Regions from separate parts of the Streptomyces sp. 1331.2 genome, predicted to be linked through region 2. Evidence: riboswitches for the same ligand, from Rfam matches in the RefSeq annotation. Region 2 holds a riboswitch; the other holds the start of a gene.
What was found. Region 2 has a riboswitch for cobalamin ahead of CRP52_RS11340 (FecCD family ABC transporter permease). Riboswitches for the same ligand answer to the same signal wherever they lie in the genome.

Region 1 (6,011 bases), 2.1 Mb from region 2:
GCGCTTCGACGCTGCAATGAGGAAAGGCCGACCGCAGGGGGCCAATGCCTCCGCCGCGAGATCCGACGCCGATCCGGCCACACCGAGCGGGCATCGGCCGACAGTGCCGCCAGTAACCCGATCCGCACGCTGGAGGAAGCATGGGCAGACAACGACGTCGATCCGCGGTCGCGGCGGCCGGCCTGGAGCGTGCGACACGCGTCGGCAGGAGGGGAGGATGGATGAGGAAGGCAGCCACAGCGGCGGTCATGGCCCTGAGCGTCCTAGCGGGCAGCACGGCGTCAGCATCATCGGCGTTGGCATCACCGGCGTCCGCAGCGACGTTGACCCGGGTCGCCGACTTCGGCTACAACCCCACGAACATCGAGATGTACGAGTACGTCCCGGCCAAGCTGCCCCGTCATCCGGCGGTGCTCGTGGCCGCGCACTGGTGCACAGGATCCGGCCCCGACATGTTCAGCGGCACCGAATTCGCGTCACTGGCAGACCAGTACGGATTCATCGTGGTCTACCCCTCGATCACCGGTGACATCAAGTGCTGGGACGTCGCGTCGGACGCCGCACTGAAGCACGACGGCTCCAGCGACCCGGCCGGCGTGATGTCGATGGTGCGATGGGAGATCGCGAACCGCGGCGCCAACCCGCACCGGGTCTACATGACCGGCATCTCCTCCGGCGCGATGCTGACCAACGTCATGCTCGCCGACTACCCGGACGTGTTCAAAGCCGGGTCGGCGTTCATGGGCGTGCCGTACCACTGCTTCTACACCGGCACCTTCCGCGGCTGGAACAGTGACTGCTCCACCGGCAAGATCTCCAAGACCCCGCAGGAGTGGGGTGACCTGGTCCGCGCCGCCTACCCCGGCTACCGCGGGCCACGGCCGCGTATCCAGCTGTGGCACGGCACCGAGGACGACGCCCTCGACCACCACAACCTCGGCGAAGAGATCAAACAGTGGACCAACGTCCACGATGTCAGCCAAACCCCGGTCTTCACCGACCAGCCCCAGGCGATCTGGACAAGGACTCGCTACGGCAACGCAAGCACGAGGCCACCGATCGAGGCCAACAGCTTCCAGGGGTACGGCCACGAGCTGCCCAAACCCGGCATGGCACTGCTGGCCCTGAAGTTCATGGGCCTGGCACCCTAGGGCCAATGCCGGTGACAAGTCGCCTGCGAGTGAGCGGGTACGGAGGGTCCGGCACCGGCGGGGCGCAGTGGTTTCCCGATGTCCACGTCGCGCCCCTCGGCAAAGGTCGGGCCGCCAGGGCGGGCACGGCCCCTTCCGCCGTGCCCGCCCTCGGCGTCTCGATCCGGCACGTCAGCCGGCGAGTTCCTCCCGCAGGCGGCGGGCGGCGGCGACCAGGCCGTCCAGTGAGGCGCGGGTCTCCGGCCAGCCGCGGGTCTTCAGTCCGCAGTCGGGGTTGACCCAGAGCCGCTCGGCCGGGATGGCTGCGAGCCCGGCCCGCAGCAGCGAGACCACCTCCTCGGTGCTCGGCACCCGCGGGGAGTGGATGTCCCAGACCCCGGGGCCGACCTCGCGCGGATAGCCGGCTGCGGCGAGTTCACCGGCGACCTCCATGTGGGAGCGGGTCGCCTCCAGGGAGATGACGTCCGCGTCGAGGTCGTCGATCGCGGTCATGATCGCGCCGAACTCGGCGTAGCACATGTGGGTGTGGATCTGGGTGTCGGCTCGGACGGCGGAGGTGGCGAGGCGGAAGGCTCCGGTGGCCCAGTCGAGGTAGGCCGGGCGGCCGGCGGCCCGCAGCGGCAGCGTCTCGCGCAGGGCGGGTTCGTCGACCTGGACGACGGCCGCGCCCGCGGCCTCCAGGTCGGTGACCTCGTCGCGCAGGGCGAGGGCGACCTGGCGGGCGGTCTCGGCGAGCGGCTGGTCGTCGCGGACGAAGGACCAGGCGAGCATGGTGACCGGTCCGGTGAGCATGCCCTTGACCGGGCGGTCGGTGAGGTCCTGGGCGTAGCGGAACCAGTCGACGGTCATCGGGTGGGGGCGGGAGATGTCGCCGGCGAGGACCGGCGGTCGCACGTAGCGGGTGCCGTAGGACTGCACCCAGCCGTGCCGGGTGGCGAGGTATCCGGTGAGCTGTTCGGCGAAGTACTGGACCATGTCGTTGCGTTCGGGCTCGCCGTGCACGAGCACGTCCAGGCCGGCCTTCTCCTGGTAGGCGATGACCTCGCGGACCTCGGCTTCCATCCGCTCCCGGTACGCAGCCGGATCGATCCGGCCCGCCGTCAGGTCGGCGCGGGCGACGCGCAGTTCGGTGGTCTGCGGGAAGGAGCCGATGGTGGTGGTGGGCAGCAGTGGCAGGCCGAGCCGGGCGCGCTGGGCCTCGGCCCGCACGGGGTAGGGCTGGGGGCGGCGGGCGTCGGCCGCGGTGACGGCGGCGACCCGGGCGCGGACGGCCGGGTCACGGGTGATCGGGGAGTTGGCGCGGGAGGCCAGGTCGGCGCGGTTGGCGGCGAGTTGGGCGGTGATCGCGCCGGTGCCCTCGCGCAGGCCGCGGGCGAGCAGCGCCGTCTCGGCGGCCTTCTGCTTGGCGAAGGCGAGCCAGCGCAGGATCTGCGGGTCGACGTCGCGTTCGACGGCGGAGTCGATGGGCACGTGCAGGAGGGAGCAGGACGGGGCCACGTCGACCCGGTCGGCGAGGCCGAGCAGGGTCGCCAGGGTGGCGAGCGACTTCTCCAGGTCGTTGATCCAGACGTTGCGCCCGTCGATCACGCCGGCGACCAGCCGCTTGCCGGGCAGGCCGCCGACGGCCGCGAGGTCGTCGACGTTGCCGGCGGCCGGGCCGGTGAAGTCCAGGGCCAGCCCCTCGACCGGCGCCTTGGCGAGGACCGGCAGAGCCTCCCCGAGCCGGTCGAAGTAGCTCGCGACCAGCAGCTTCGGGCGCTCGGTGAGGGCGCCCAGGTCGCGGTAGGCGCGGGCGGCGGCGTTCAGTTCGGCAGGGGTGCGGTCCTGGACGAGGGCGGGCTCGTCCAGCTGGACCCACTCCGCCCCGGCCGCCTTCAGGTCGGCCAGCAGCTGCGCGTAGACGGGCAGCAGCCGGTCCAGCAGGGTGATCGGCTGGAAGTCGGCGGCGACGCCAGGGGCGGGCTTGGCCAGCAGCAGGTAGGTGACCGGGCCGACCAACACCGGCCGGGCGTCGTGGCCGAGCGCGAGGGCTTCCTTGAGCTCGGCGACGGCCTTGGCCGGGTTCGCGGCGAAGACCGTGTCCGGTCCCAACTCGGGTACCAGGTAGTGGTAGTTGGTGTCGAACCACTTGGTCATCTCCAGTGGCGCGACGTCCTGGGTGCCGCGCGCCATCGCGAAGTACCCGGCGAGCGCGTCGGCCTCGACCGCCTCCCGGTGGCGGGCCGGGATCGCGCCGACGGCCACGGTGGTGTCCAGCACGTGGTCGTAGAGCGAGAAGTCACCGGTCGGGACCTCTTCGATGCCGGAGTCGGCGAGCTGCTGCCAGTTCGTCCGGCGCAGGTCGGCCGCGGTGGCGAGCAATGCCCCGGCGGTGACCGTGCCCTTCCAGTAACCCTCGATCGCCTTCTTGAGCTCCCGGTTACGGCCCTGGCGGGGGTAGCCGTACGCGGTGGCAAGAGTTGCCGCGGCTGCGGACTTCGTGGTCAAGGGACTCTCCTTCGCGAGTCTGTCTCCTCAGGTACCCGGGGACGGGACGAGGGCGCGAAGGGATGACGAACCGGGCAGCGGCCGCCACGAACGTGCGGGCCCGGCCTGCCGGGTATGGTCGCCGACCCGCCCACGAGGTCACCGGATGGCCGCGCGCGAACGGTCGCGCACGGGCAGTGGCAGGTCTTCGGACTCGCGGGCACGCCCACCCTCGTCGAGGGCGGACACCTACTGGCCGTCGCTTCCCAGACCCGACCCGGGCCCAGTGCGTATGACGGCGGTCGTTCCCACTCACCGCTGCGGGGCAGTCCCGGACTGGCCGTTGAAAGGCGTCACCGGGTTCCCTCTTGCGACGCCCTGCCTGGCGGACAGGGCGAACCAGCTGCAGGGCCAGCTTAGGGGCAGGGGTGGGAGCCGAACGGCGGATCACTCAAGTTGTCCGAATAACGAGACGGTGTCGACGTCAGGACCGGTCGGAGGGCTCCGCGCCCAGCTGGCGGCGGGCGGGCTCCGGGCCCGCCTGCGCGTCACGCCGGAATACCGGCGGACCGGAGAACCGGAGAACCGGACCGCCTCAGGGAACGTGACGCGCGACGGGGCCGCACCTGCGGGGGCAGGTGCGGCCCCGTCGCGGGGGGGGAGGGAAGGATCAGACCGTCGCCGGGGCGTCGGCCTGGTCGGTGGACTTCTCGGCCGGCTTCGGCTTGGCGACGTACTGGTAGGCGAGGGTCAGGGCCGCCAGGGACGCCCCGACCAGGCCGGTGACCGCGAAGCCCCAGGCCGGTGCGGAGTGGTCGATGACGGCCCCGGCCAGCGGGGCGCCGATCGCCGCGCCGATGGTCATCGCCGAGCCCTGCAGGCCCGCGGCCTGGCCGACCACCGACTGCGGGACCGCCCGGGTGACCTCCTCGGAGGCCGAGGCGAGGGTCGGCGCGCAGACGAAGCCCGAGGGGAGCATGGCCAGGGCGAGCCAGATCCAGCCCGCGTGGCCGACGAACCCGACCGGGGCGATGGTGAGCCCCATCAGCAGCATCAGCCGCGGCAGCCGCCAGGGCCGGCTGGTGGCGCCGTGCCAGAAGCCGCCGAACATGGAGGCCGCGCACCAGATCGCGACGCAGACGCCGGCCCACTCGGTGTCGCCGACCCCGCGCAGCACGGCGGTGATCGAGATCTCGCTGCCGGCCAGGACGAGGTTCGCCGCCATGCTGACGCCCAGGACCAGCAGGAAGCCCGGGCGGAGCCAGACGCTGCGCCCGCGCGGCTCCTTCTCCGCCGGGTCCTTCGGGCCGGCCGCGGCCGCGCCGGACCCCGCGGCGGGGGCGAGCCGGGTGAGCAGCAGACCGGCTCCCAGGTAGAGCACGCCGATCCCGGTCATCGTCGCGGTCGCGTCGTTCACGGCGGTGATGGCACCGACCGCGACGGCCGGTCCGACCATGAAGACGACCTCGACCAGGATCGCGTCGAGGGCGAACGCCTGCCGCTGGTGCTCGGAGGGGATGTTGGTGGCGATCGCCCGGCGGATGGCCGTGAACACCGGCAGGCCCATGAACCCGGCCACCACGGAGGCCGCGAGCAGCCACGGGTAGTCGAGGTAGGGCGCGCCGATCCAGAACACGGCGTCGACCGCGCCGGTGACCAGCACCACCGGGCGCACGCCGAAGCGGTCCAGGGAGCGGCCCAGCAGCGGCGCGCCCGCGGCCCCGCCGACCGTCAGCATCAGGTCCGCGAGCCCGGCCGCACCGTAGCCGCGGTCCAGGTCGATGACGACGTGCAGGGCGAGGGCCATCGAGGCCGCGGTGAACGGGAGGCGGGCGAGCAGCCCGACGACGAACACGGTGCGCGCTCCGGGGAGCGCCAGGAGTCCTCGGTAGGACGCGAAGGCCTTGAGCACCGGTCACTCCTCCCCGACGCGGACGAGCATCTTGCCGGTGTTGTCGCCCCGCATGACGCCGAGGAACGCCTCGACCACGTTCTCGAAGCCGTCGACGATCTGCTCGTCGGCGACGATCCGGCCGGCCTGCAGGTGGGGCGTCAGCCAGATCTGGGCCTCCTGCCGCAGGTGCATGAAGTGCCGTACCTGGTAGCCGCGCAGGTGGATGCTGCGGTCCGACACGGCGTAGAGGTTGCGGGGCGCCGCGGGCGGCCGGTCGGGGTGGTTGTACTGGGATATCGAGCCGACCCAGGCGATCCGGCCGAACTCCCGGGTGGAGCCGATCGCGGCCTCCAGGTGGTCGCCGCCGACGCCTTCCAGCACGGCGTGGACGCCGTTCGGGGCGGCCTTCGCCAGCAGCTCGGCCACCGGACCGTCGTGGTAGTCGAAGGCGGCGTCGAAGCCCAGCCGTTCCACGACGTGCCGCACCTTGGCGGCGGAGC
Region 2 (6,011 bases):
CCAGGCCGACGAGATCAAGGACACCCGCAACCCGGACTGCACCAAGGCCGGCAAGCCGGGCGTCCAGAACGACGGCGACAAGTTCGACCTGCAGACCGACGTCACCAACGCCGTCGTCTCCGGCCGCGACCAGGCCATGATGGCCGACTCCCAGGTCGTCGACTACGCGATCAAGCAATCCGGCGGCCAGCTGGAGAAGGTCGGCGACACCTACGGCGTGGCCCCCTACGGCATCGCCCTGGCGAAGGGCTCCAAGCTCACCCCGGCCGTCCAGGCCGCCGTCCAGTCGCTGATCGACGACGGCACCTACAAGCAGATCCTCACCAAGTGGGGCGTCGAGGCCGGAGCCATCGACAAGTCGACCGTCAACGGCGCCGTCAGCTGACCCCTCGTCTGCTTCATCTCTCCCCCGAGGCCACACCGTGAACTCTTTGGACAAGGGGACGCCGGAGAAGGGACGGCCTGAGACCATCAAGGCCGTCCCGGTCCGCCACCCCGGACGCTGGGTGGGCGCCGTCGTCATCGCCCTGCTCGCAGCCATGCTGTTGAGCGCCCTCTTCACCAACCCCGCTTTCAAGTGGGACATCGTCGGGCAGTACCTGTTCCACGACAGCATCGTGCACGGCATGGTCGTGACGCTGGAGCTGACCGCGCTCTCCATGCTCATGGGTGTGGTCGGCGGCATCATCCTCGCGGTGATGCGGCTCTCCCCGAACCCGCTGCTCTCCGGCACCGCCTGGGTCTACATCTGGGTCTTCCGCGGCACCCCGGTGCTGGTGCAGCTGGTGTTCTGGAACTTCCTCGGCCTGATCTGGGCCAAGCTCTCGATCGGCGTCCCCTGGGGCCCCGAGTTCTGGTCCGAGTCCACCAACGTCCTGATCCCGACCTTCGTCGCCGCGCTGCTGGGCCTGGGCCTCAACGAGGCCGCCTACATGGCGGAGATCGTCCGCGGCGGCATCCAGTCGGTGGACGAGGGCCAGACCGAGGCCGCCCACGCGCTCGGCATGAGCCGGTTCCAGACCATGCGGCGGATCGTCCTGCCGCAGGCCATGCGGGTGATCATCCCGCCGACCGGCAACGAGACCATCTCGATGCTGAAGACCACCTCGCTGGTCTCGGTCATCTCCCTGGAGGAGATCTTCCGGGCCGGCCAGGTCATCTACTCTCGGAACTACCAGAACATCCCGCTGCTGATCGTGGTCAGCCTCTGGTACCTGTTCTTCACCTCGGTACTGACCATCGGCCAGTACTACATCGAGCGCCACTACGCCCGAGGCTCCAACCGCACCCTCCCGCCCACCCCGCTGCAGCGGCTGCGGGGCCTGTTCGCCGGGAAGCCCGCCCCGAAGACCGAGCACGACGTGGTCCCGGGGCTTGAGGGAGGTGGTCACGTATGACCGATCTGACCAAGGACCCCGCCGGCTCCGCCGCCTCCGCCGAGCCGATGGTCCGCGCCGAGAACGTGCACAAGTCCTACGGCCTGGTCGAGGTGCTCAAGGGCATCGACCTGGAGGTCAGGCAGGGCGAGGTGTTCTGCCTGATCGGCCCGTCCGGCTCCGGCAAGTCGACCTTCCTGCGGTGCATCAACCACCTGGAGAAGATCAACGGCGGCCGCCTCTGGGTGGACGGCGAGCTGGTCGGCTACCGCCAGAAGGGCGACAAGCTCCACGAGCTCAAGGACCGCGAGGTCGCCCTGAAGCGGCGCGACATCGGCATGGTGTTCCAGCGCTTCAACCTGTTCCCGCACATGACGGCCATGGAGAACGTCATCGAGGCGCCGGTCCAGGTCAAGGGCGAGAGCAAGGCCGACGCCCGCGAGCGCGCGATGGCCCTGCTGGAGCGGGTCGGCCTCGCCGACAAGGCGAAGAACTACCCCTCCCAGCTCTCCGGCGGCCAGCAGCAGCGCGTCGCGATCGCCCGCGCCCTGGCCATGAAGCCCAAGCTGATGCTCTTCGACGAGCCCACCTCGGCGCTCGACCCGGAGCTGGTCGGCGACGTCCTCGACGTCATGCGCGGCCTCGCCGAGGAGGGCATGACCATGGTGGTCGTCACCCACGAGATGGGCTTCGCCCGCGAGGTCGGCGACGCGCTGGTGTTCATGGACGGCGGTGTGGTCGTCGAATCGGGCAACCCCCGCGAGGTGCTCACCGACCCCCAGCACGAGCGCACCAAGGCCTTCCTCTCCAAGGTGCTCTGACCCCGTACCGTCGGCGCCCGGCAGGTTCTGCCTGCCGGGCGCCGCCGTTTGCCCCGTCCGGGTAATAGGCTGGAAGCAGTCAGCCCGTTACCGATCTTCTGGAAGGACCGCCGTGGAGCTCGCCTCGTACGCCGACCTCGCCGTTCGGCTGGTCAACACCGAGGAGCCCGAGCGCGGCACCGACACGCTGACCTCCGTGGACGCGGTGCGCGCCCTGTTCTCCGACTCCGCGCGGGCCGCCGCGCTCGCCGACGAGTCCGACCTGCCCCGGCTGCGGGCCGTGCGGACCAGGCTGCGCGGGGTCTTCGAGGCCGCCGCCGAGGGGGACGAGGTCCGGGGCGTCGACCTGCTGAACAGCCTGCTGATGGAGTTCCCCGTCAGCCCGCTGGTCTCCGGGCACGACTACCTGGACGCCGCCGGGCGGCCGCGCTGGCACCTGCACCTGGCCGACAACTCGGCCACCGCCACCGCGCACTTCAGCGCCGTCGCCTGCATGGGCCTGGCCGTCCACCTGACCGAGCTGGGCGCCGACCGGCTCGGCATCTGCCAGGCCGCGCCCTGCCGCAACGCCTACCTGGACACCTCGACCAACCGCTCCCGCCGCTACTGCTCGGACCGCTGCGCGACCCGGGCCAACGTGGCCGCCTACCGGGCCCGCAAGCGCCAGGAGGCGGAGGCCGCGCTGGGCGGCGGGGCCGGGGCGTAGCGGCTAGACCTCCTCGACCCAGGCGCCGAGGCGGCGGGCCAGGCCCGGCATCCGGGCCAGCCGGGGGGTGAGCAGCAGCCGCTCCAGCCGGCGGCCCGGCGCCAGCCAGGCCGGGCGCGGACGCAGCCGCAGCAGCACCCGGCCGAGCACCAGCTCGTCCGGGACCGCGCCGAAGCTGCGGCTGTCGCTGTCCACCGGGCGGTTGTCGGAGAGCATCCACCAGCCGCCGGCCCGGCGTTCGGCGGCCCGCTTCACCACCAGCAGGTCCTGCTGGAAGGGGTGACGGAAGAGCACCACCGCGCCCCGCCGGATCGGCGCGCCGTAGCGGACCAGCAGCTGGTCGCCCTCGCGCAGGGTCGGGACCATCGACCGGCCCGCCACGTCGACCAGCCCGAACGGCAGCGTGCCGCCCCGGCCCGCTTGTTCCGCGCCCCCGGGTTCCGTGCTCCGCGCCACGACTCCTCCTCCGCACCGGTCCGCACCCAGTCTGCCGTACGGGCCGTCACCTGTTCGATGTCCGGATTCGGCCGGTTCACGGTCCGTCTTTCGCCCTAGGCCCACCGCCCGATCGCGAAACCGTGGGGGTGGAAGGGTAATCTCGGGCGCGGGAAGACGATCTAAGGAAGGACTCCCATGTTCTCTCGTCTGTTTGCACCGCGTGCCACCGCTCACGCCCACTGCGACCTGCCCTGCGGCGTCTACGACCCCGCGCAGGCCAAGCTGGAGGCCGAGTCGGTCAAGGCCACCCAGGAGAAGTACCAGGCCAACGAGGACCCGCACTTCCGCGCCCGCGCCATCATCATCAAGGAGCAGCGCGCCGAGGCCGTCAAGCACCACATCTCGGTGCTGTGGAGCGACTACTTCAAGGCCCCGCACTTCGAGAAGTACCCGCAGCTGCACCAGCTGATCAACGACACCCTGAAGGCCGCCTCGGCCGCCAAGGCGTCCACCGACCCGGCCACCGGCCAGGCCCTGCTGGACCTGATCGCCGAGGTCGACAAGATCTTCTGGGAGACCAAGCAGGCCTGAGCCTGACGCGTCGCCACCCGACCGCCCCCGTCCGCACCGCCGGACGGGGGCGGTCGTGCGTTCACGTCCGGTCGCGTCCGCCCCGACCACGGTAAGGGTTGCCAGGCCTGAGTGCCTGTTATGCTGCCAGGGCGTCCGAGGGGGAAGTCCGGTGGGAATCCGGCGCTGACCCGCAACGGTGAGCGGGGCCCGTACCAGCCGTACGGTCCCGTCAGCCCGATCGCCCTCGGCCGCCGGAATCCCGACGACTCGCCGCGGACTGCGAGGGGAACGGCGCCCCGGCACGCCCGCGGCCGGCGCCCGCCCCGGCGCACCCCGGCCCGAGGCAAGGCGCGACCCGCAGTGAACGACCCGCTTGTTCGCCGAACACCCACGCTCCCGCTGGCCGTCGGCCTCGCCGCCGCCCTGCTGCTCTCGCTGGTCTGCGGGGTCGCCTTCGGCTCCTCCGGGATCGGGCTCCCCCGCGTCCTGCGGCTGCTCGGCGCCGGGCTGACGGGCGGTCGGCTGGAGGCCGAGGAGGCGGCCGCGTACGCCATCGTCTGGGAGATCCGGCTGCCGCGCACCGTGCTGGCCGCCGTGGTCGGCGCCGGGCTGGCCGCCTGCGGCGTCGCCGTCCAGGCGCTGGTGCGCAACGCGCTCGCCGACCCGTTCGTGCTCGGCATCTCCTCCGGCGGGGCCGTCGGCGCCAACGCCGTCCTGCTGTTCGGCGCCTTCGCCTCGCTCGGCGTGTGGGCGGTCTCCGTCTCCGCCTTCGGCTCGGCGCTGGCCGCCATGGCCCTGGTCTACCTCGCCGCCCGCACCGCGTTCGGGCTCACCCCGCTGCGCCTGGTGCTCACCGGCACCGCCCTGTCCTACGGCTTCTCCGCCGCCACCACCCTGATGGTCTTCGCCGCCGACCGCGGCGAGGCCGCCCGGGACGCCATGATGTGGCTGCTCGGCAGCCTCGGCGGCGCCACCTGGGGCTCGGTGCCGATCGCCGCCCTCACCGTACTGGCCGGCCTCGCCCATCTGGCGTGTGCCGCCGGGCGGTTGGACGCCCTCGCGATGGGCGACGAGACCTCCGCCTCGCTCGGCGTGGACCCGGACCGGCTGCGCCGCGAGCTGTTCGTGGTGACCGCCGCCGTCACCGGCACGGTGGTCGCGGTCAGCGGGGCGATCGGCTTCGTCGGGCTGCTGGTGCCGCACCTGGCCCGGATGCTGGTCGGCGCCGGGCACCGCCGGGTGCTGCTGGTCGCGCCGCTCGCCGGGGCGCTGCTGCTGGTCTGGGTTGACATCGCCTCCCGCACCCTGCTGGCACCCGCCGAATTGCCCGTCGGGGTGTTCACCGCCGTGCTCGGCGTGCCCGTCTTCCTGCTGATGATGCGCCGCCGCGGCCAGGCCTTCGGAGCCGGACGATGACCGGGCCGATCCCCGCGGACGACCTGACCCGCCCGGCGCCGGCCCAGGGGCTCGCCGTCGACGCCGTCTCGGTGCAGCTGGCCGGCGCCCGGCTGGTCCACGAGGTGAGCCTGCGGGCCGCCGCCGGCCGGGTGGTCGGGCTGATCGGGCCGAACGGCAGCGGCAAGTCGACCCTGCTGCGCTGCGTCTACCGGGTGCTGCGGCCGGCCGGCGGCACCGTCCGGCTGGACGGCGACGACCTGCACGCCCTCACCGCCCGCGAGACGGCCCGGCGGGTGGCCGCACTGACCCAGGAGCACTCCGCCGAGTTCGACTTCACGGTGGCCGAGGTGGTCGCCATGGGCCGGCTGCCGCACCGGCGCGGGTTCGGCGCCCCCACCGACCGGGACCGGGAGCGCTGCGCCGAGGCCCTGCGCAAGGTCCGGGCCGGCCACCTCGCCGACCGGGGCTTCCTGAGCCTGTCCGGGGGCGAGAAGCAGCGGGTGCTGTTCGCCCGTGCCCTCGTCCAGGAGCCGCGCCTGCTGGTGCTCGACGAACCCACCAACCACCTCGACATCGCCCACCAGTTGGAGGTGCTGGCGCTGGCCCGCGAGGCCGGCCCGACGGTGCTCACCGCGCTGCACGACCTCAACCTGGCGGCCGGCCACTGCGACCTGCTGTACGTGCTGCGGGCCGGCCGGA

Region 1: it holds a riboswitch for cobalamin, as region 2 does, so the genes downstream of both, metE (5-methyltetrahydropteroyltriglutamate--homocysteine S-methyltransferase) here and CRP52_RS11340 (FecCD family ABC transporter permease) in region 2, are expected to answer to the same signal.

The regions. Positions count from the first base shown of each region.
Region 1 covers NZ_OBMJ01000001.1:635,532-641,542, forward strand. The annotation lists gene CRP52_RS02800 (extracellular catalytic domain type 1 short-chain-length polyhydroxyalkanoate depolymerase) at 324-1,151, shown strand; gene metE (5-methyltetrahydropteroyltriglutamate--homocysteine S-methyltransferase) at 1,323-3,638, opposite strand; cobalamin riboswitch at 3,800-4,037, opposite strand; gene CRP52_RS02810 (MFS transporter) at 4,288-5,529, opposite strand; gene CRP52_RS02815 (MDR family NADP-dependent oxidoreductase) at 5,533-6,011, opposite strand, start outside.
Region 2 covers NZ_OBMJ01000001.1:2,706,061-2,712,071, forward strand. The annotation lists gene CRP52_RS11310 (ABC transporter substrate-binding protein) at 1-385, shown strand, start outside; gene CRP52_RS11315 (amino acid ABC transporter permease) at 423-1,397, shown strand; gene CRP52_RS11320 (amino acid ABC transporter ATP-binding protein) at 1,394-2,197, shown strand; gene CRP52_RS11325 (CGNR zinc finger domain-containing protein) at 2,310-2,903, shown strand; gene sodX (nickel-type superoxide dismutase maturation protease) at 2,907-3,269, opposite strand; gene sodN (superoxide dismutase, Ni) at 3,537-3,932, shown strand; cobalamin riboswitch at 4,023-4,178, shown strand; gene CRP52_RS11340 (FecCD family ABC transporter permease) at 4,275-5,330, shown strand; gene CRP52_RS11345 (ABC transporter ATP-binding protein) at 5,327-6,011, shown strand, end outside.